DNA from 2 places in the Plantactinospora sp. WMMB782 genome. Region 1 is predicted to be linked to the other one. Evidence: riboswitches for the same ligand, from Rfam matches in the RefSeq annotation. Region 1 holds a riboswitch; the other holds the start of a gene.
What was found. A riboswitch is a leader RNA that binds a small molecule or an ion and turns the genes downstream of it on or off. The one in region 1 is predicted to bind thiamine pyrophosphate.
Positions count from the first base shown of each region.

Region 2: linked by a shared signal. The riboswitch ahead of ACN28A_RS05010 (ECF transporter S component) and the one ahead of thiE (thiamine phosphate synthase) in region 1 are both predicted to bind thiamine pyrophosphate.

Region 1 is NZ_JBMHMC010000007.1:1,510,420-1,513,606, forward strand. Features, by position in the region: partial or broken gene thiO (glycine oxidase ThiO) at 192-1,254, opposite strand; partial or broken gene thiE (thiamine phosphate synthase) at 1,350-1,973, opposite strand; TPP riboswitch at 1,968-2,077, opposite strand; gene ACN28A_RS08720 (ThuA domain-containing protein) at 2,585-3,187, shown strand, end outside.
Region 2 is NZ_JBMHMC010000007.1:688,604-691,790, forward strand. Features, by position in the region: gene ACN28A_RS05000 (DUF6328 family protein) at 1-48, opposite strand, end outside; gene ACN28A_RS05005 (sugar isomerase domain-containing protein) at 195-944, opposite strand; TPP riboswitch at 1,101-1,209, shown strand; gene ACN28A_RS05010 (ECF transporter S component) at 1,306-1,899, shown strand; gene ACN28A_RS05015 (ABC transporter ATP-binding protein) at 1,916-3,187, shown strand, end outside.

The DNA of each region.
Region 1 (3,187 bases):
CCTCCCACCCCTGCTCGTCCCGTCTTCCTCGTCCACCCGGGTCGGCGGCACCGCCGCGCCCGGCCCTCCCGCTCGCGCTGCCGGCGACGGAACCTCCGGGCCCACCCCACCCGCTCGCACCGCCGGCAGCGGAACCTCCGGGCCCACCCCACCCGCTCGCGCCGCGGGCGGCGGAACCTCGGCGAACCGGGCCGGTGACAGCGGCGCGAGCGCCGGGTCCGGTACCCCGGTGGTCAGCAGGTCGGCCACCAGGTCGGCGGTGAGCGGGGTGAGCACGATGCCGTGCCGGAAGTGCCCGGCCGCCACCAGCACGTCGGGCCGGTCCGGCAGCGGGCCGAGCAGCGGCGCGTTGTCCGGCGTACCGGGGCGCAGCCCGGAGCGCGCCTCCACCAGCTCGTACTCGGTCAGTTCCGGGATCACCTCGGTGGCCGCCCGGAGCAGCTCGAACACCGCCCCGGCGGTGACCGCCAGGTCGGCGCGCTCCTCGACGGTGGCCCCGACCACCACCTCGCCGTCGGTCCGGGGCACCAGGTAGACGCCCCGGCCGTCGGCGTGGCCCCGGATCACGTGCCGGAAGCCGGGTGTCGCGCCGCCGGGGGCGCGCAGCCGCAGGATCTGCCCCTTCACCGGCCGGACCGGCAGGCCGGTCAGCGCCGCCGTGCCGCAGCCGGCCGCGACGACCGTGGCCGCCGCGTCCAGCTCGGCGAGCTGCCGGACCGGCCGGGGCACCAGGTTCACCCCGGCGCGCTCGGCGGCGACCCGCAGCGCGGCGACCAGCCGGCGCGGGTCGACCTGGTGGTCACCGGGGGCGAACGCGCCGCCGCGCAGCCGGGTGGCGAGCAACGGTTCGCGCTTGCGCAGCTCCGCCGGGCGCAGCGGGGTGACCGGCAGTCCGAGATCCCGCTGGTACGTCCAGAGCCGCTCCGCCTCGGCCAGGTCATCCGAGGTGAGCGCGACGGTGAGCGTCCCCTCGGTCCGATAGCCGAGGTCCATCCCGGTGTACTCGCCGAGTTCGGCGGCGAATCCCGGCCAGCGGTCCGCCGAGGCGACGAGCAGTCCGGTCAGCACCCGTTCGCCGAAGTACGTCTCGGCGACCGGGGCGAGCATGCCGGCCGCCACGTCGGAGGCGCCCGAGCCGGGGTCGTCGTCGTACACCTCGACCCGCATGCCCCGGGCGGCGCAGCGCCAGGCGACGGCGAGCCCGATCGGCCCGCCGCCCACCACGGCGACGTCCGCCCGGCCGGTGCCTACCATCCCGCCGCCCCCGCACCCCGGGCGGAGGTCGGGGATCCCCGCCGGGGGTCCCACCCCGGCGACGGTCCCCGGTCCGGCAGGGGTGGGGGCGCAACGGTGGCGAGTGCGGTCAGCAGTTCGGCGACGGCTCTGGACGGGTCGGCGGCGTTGGCGACGGCACCGACCACGGCCACCCCGTACGCCCCGGCGGCCAGCAGCGCGGGTACCCGCTCGGCGGTGATCCCGCCGATCGCGATCACCGGTACCGGGACCGCCGAGGCGACCCGGCGGATGCCGTCCGGGCCGATCGGGGCGGGCAGGCCGTCCTTGGTGGAGGTGGCGTGGCAGGGGCCGACGCCGAGGTAACTGGCACCGGCCGCGACCGCCGCCGCGCCGGTCTCCGGGTCCCGGGCGGTCGCGCCGAGCACGGCGTCCGGGCCGAGCACCCGGCGGGCGACGTCGACCGGCAGGTCCCGGGCGCCGACGTGCCCGCCCGCCGCCCCGACCGCCAGGGCCAGGTGCAGCCGGTCGTTCACCAGGCAGGTCGCCCCGACCGCGGCGCACCGGCCGGTGACCTCGGCGGCCAGTTCGTACCCGGTCCGGTCGTCGGCGTCGTCCTCCACCCGGACCTGCACGACCAGCTCGGGGCCGGCGACCGCCAGGGCCGCGTCGACCACGGCGAGCGGGTCCCGCCCCGGCCGGGTGTCGGTGATGAGGTGAAGTCGTCCGATGGATAGCACGGCAACACTCCTCCCTGCGCCGGCATTACCCGGATCAGGTTCGACGGTCGGGGGCTCGCAGCCCCCCTCTCAGCCCGGTCCACCGGGCTCCCGTGGGTTACTTGTCGGCGAGCGTACGTCGGCGGTCACGGATCCGTAAAGAGCCGTGACCTAGCGCACAGGGCCGACATCGAAGCACGTGCCGCCGTTCCGCAGCGGCTGAGCGGCAGCGGAGGGATTTGTCTGTCCTATCCGGATGATTCCGCCCCGTTACACAACCGTTACCCGAATTAACCTCACCGTCGTATTCCGACCGGCCAGCACCCGGCCCTAATTTGTTCAATCACAAGGCAAAATTCGACCACAAGGCAAAACCCCCGACCACAGGCAAGCCCTCGACCACAAGGCAGGCCCTGACCACAGGCAAGACCTCGACGGCCGGTGCTTCGGCGAGCGCCGGGCGTACCACCACCCCCGTGGCGGCTTCGGCGTCCGCGCGGGATCCCTCTGTCCTTCCCGGACCAAGGAGATCCTCCGTGTCCACTCCCGGCCGCCCCGGCGGCACCTCGCACCCCCCGCACCCCCACCGCAGACTCGCTTCCGGCCCGCACGGCCCGAGACTCTTCCGTCGCCTGGTCGGCGCCACCGCGGCCGTACTGCTCGGCACCACGGCGCTGGCCCCGACCCCGGCCTCAGCCGCCCCGGCGGCGCTTCCGCAGGCTCCGGCGCGGAACGCACCCGCGATCGCCGCCGAGCCGTTCAGCGTGCTTGTCTTCTCCAAGACGGCCGGCTTCCGGCACGACTCCATCCCGGCCGGCATCGCCGCGATCCAGCAGCTCGGTGCCGACAACGGCTTCACCGTCGACGCCACGGAGGACTCCGCCGCGTTCACCGACGCCAACCTCGACAGGTACCAGGCGGTGATCTGGCTCTCCACCACCGGCGACGTACTCAACGCGGAACAGCAGGGCGCGTTCGAGCGGTACGTCCAGGCCGGCGGCGGGTACGTCGGCATCCACGCCGCCTCCGACACCGAGTACGACTGGCCCTGGTACGGCGACCTGGTCGGGGCGTACTTCGCCTCGCACCCGGCCAACCAGCAGGCCACCATCAAGGTCGAGGACCCCGCGCACGAGTCCACGAACGACCTGCCGGCGCAGTGGTCCCGCTACGACGAGTGGTACAACTTCCGCGAGAACCCGCGCGGCGACGTGCACGTACTCGCCTCGCTCGAC
Region 2 (3,187 bases), 820 kb from region 1:
GTCGGCGAAATTGCGCTGCCAACGCTGCTTCTCCGTCTCCACGCTCACCTGTGCGCCTCCCCGCCTCGAAGTTGGCAGCAGTGATGCCCGGACGGAGCAGACGCGAAACGCACGCACGTTCCGCCGGCCGGACGTGCGGAGGCTACCGGCCGTTTCGTGCCGGACTGCCGGCCCTGCCGGTGCTTCTGTCGAACTCAGCCGCCCCGACGGATCCGGCCGGCGTACCGGGCCTCCAGGCTGTTGTTGTGGTCGTCGCTGTCCGGAATGTTGGCCGAGAGGTAGACCGGCGCGGTTTCGCCCGCCTCGACCAGCCGGCGGACCACCTCCACCACGACCTGCTGGGCGAGCAGCGCGGCGGTGATCGACGACACCGCGCCGACCGCACCGCCGCCGGGCAGCGGCAGGGCCGCATCGCCGTACGGGGCGCCGTTGTCCAGCACCACGTCGGCGAGGTCGCCCAGCTTGCGTCCGGACGGGTGCCGGGACGCCACCCGGGCCGAGTGCTGCCCGGAGGTGATCGCGATCAGCCCGTGCCCGTGCTCCTTGACCAGCGACGCGAACTCGACGATCGTGCCGTTCACCCCGGAGTTCGAGGCGATCACGAAGACGTCCCGGGGGTCGACCGGGGTCAGCTCGTAGAGCCGGTGGGCCACCGTCGGATCCCGCTCCAGGGTCGGCCCGAGGATGTCGACCGGTTCACCGCCGCGCAACACCAGGTCCCGCAGGGCGATCCGGTTCGTCGGGACCAGGCCGCCCGCCCGGCCGGCGATCTCCATCGCCAGCGCCTCCGAATGGCCGGTGCCGAACGCCTGCACCACTCCCCCGGCCCGCAGCGCGGCGGTGACCAGGTCGGCCGCCCGGCGTACGCCGTCCCGGGCATCGGCCGCCACCCGCCCGATCGTCTCGCTGACCACGTCGAGATAGCCCTCGGGGCTGAGTGTCACGGTCACGGATCCCTTCGAGAGGACGATCTGGGCCATCCACCCTATCCCGCGCCGTGCCGGGCACACCCCGTCCCGTGCCGTGGTGGGCGCGGCCACATCCACCGCCGCACCGGTGTCGGCGTAGCGGTATCCGGTGTACCGTCTGCGCAACAACAGCACATCCGACAGGGGAGCGCACAGCGCTGAGAGTGCGGGTGGACCCACCCGCAGACCCTCGAACCTGATCTGGGTAATGCCAGCGCAGGGAGTTCGGTCGAGTCTCCAGCCGCGCCGCAGTCCGGGCCGTCCCGGGCTGCGGCGTGCGTCCTGCCGGTTCGTCGAGCCACCGTCTCGACGAACGCGACGACTGGGAGGCCACGCAGTGCAGCAGTCCACCAACACCACCAGATGGCGCACCGTCGACATCGTCGTCGCCTCGGTCATCGCGGTCGCGTTCGGCGTCGTCTTCTGGGCCTGGAACGTGGTCTGGAGCGCCACCGAGGGCGCCTTCACCTTCTTCCCACCGGCCCAGGCGGTCATCTACGGCATCTGGCTGGTGCCCGGCGTACTCGGCGGCCTGGTGATCCGCAAGCCGGGCGCGGCGTTCTACTGCGAGTTCCTCGCCGCCCTCGTCTCGGTGCTGCTGGGCAGCCAGTGGGGCACCGTCGCGATCCTCCAGGGCGCCACCCAGGGCGTCGGCGCCGAGCTGGCGTTCGCGGCGCTCCGCTACCGCTCGTTCCGGTTGCCGGTGGCGGTCGGCTCCGGCCTGCTGGCCGGACTCGCCGCCGCGATCTTCGACCAGTTCCGCTACTACTCCGAGTACGACTTCGCCGCGTTCCGGCTGCCCGTCTTCGTGATCACCGTGCTCAGCGCGGCGGTGCTGGCCGGAGCCGGCGGCTGGGCGCTCACCCGGGCACTGGCCCGGACCGGTGTGCTGGACCGGTTCCCGGCCGGCCGCGAACGTACCCTCGTCTGACCGGCGCGGTCTCGTCGTGAGCGAGGTACGGCTGCGCGGCTTCGGCTGGCGGCACGCCGGCCGCCGGGCCTGGGCGGTCCGCGACCTCGACCTGCGGATCGGGCACGGCGAGCGGGTACTCCTGCTCGGAGCCTCCGGCGCCGGCAAGAGCACCCTGCTGGCGGCGCTGGCCGGGCTGCTCGCCGAGGACTCCGGCGAGCAGGCCGGCACCGTCGAGATCGACGGGCTCGACCCGCGCAAGGCCCGGGAACGGGTCGGCATCGTCTTCCAGGACCCGCAGACCCAGCTGGTGATGGCCCGGGCCGGCGACGACGTGGCGTTCGGCCTGGAGAACCGGGGCGTACCGGCGGCGGAGATCTGGCCCCGGGTCACCGAGGCGCTGGACCGGGTCGGCTTCCCGTACGGGCCCGACCGGTCCACCGCCGCGCTCTCCGGCGGGGAGCAGCAACGGCTCGCCCTGGCCGGAGTGCTCGCCCTCCGGCCCGGCCTGCTGCTGCTCGACGAGCCGACCGCGAACCTGGACCCGGCCGGCGCCACGCTGGTCCGCGACGCCGTCCGGGCGGCGGTCGACGACGACACCACGCTGATCCTGGTCGAGCACCGGGTGGCGGAGTCACTGCCGCTCGTCGACCGGGTGGTGGTGCTCGAACCGGGCGGCGGGATACAGGCCGACGGCCCCGCGGAGCAGGTCTTCGCCGCGCACGGCGAAGCACTGGCCGCCGCCGGGGTCTGGGTGCCGGGGCCGCCGCCGGCACCGCGCCGGGCGACCGCCGGCACCGGAGACCTGCTGCTCACCGCCGACCGGCTCGGCCTGCCACCCCGGCTGGTCGACACCGACCTGCGGGTACGCGCCGGCGAGGCGCTCGCGGTGCTCGGCCGCAACGGCGCCGGCAAGTCCACCCTGGCCCTGCTGCTCGGCGGGCTGCTCCGGCCCGGCGGCGGCCGGCTGTCGGCCACCCCGGAACTGGCCGGCCGGCACGCCGGCAGCGCACCGCACCGGTGGCGGGCGCCGGTGCTGGCCGCCCGGATCGGCTCGGTCTTCCAGGACCCGGAGCACCAGTTCGTCAGCGGCACCGTCTTCACCGAGCTGGCGCTCGGGCCGCGCCGGACCGGCCGGCCGGAGGCGGAGGTCCGGTCGGTGGTGGACGAGCTGCTGGTCCGGCTCCGGCTGGACCGGCTGGCCGAGGCCAACCCGTACACGCTCTCCGGCGGTCAGGCGCGGCGGCTGAGCGTGGCGACCGCGCTGGCCACCGCGCCCCGGTTGCTGGTGCTGGACGAGCCGACCTTC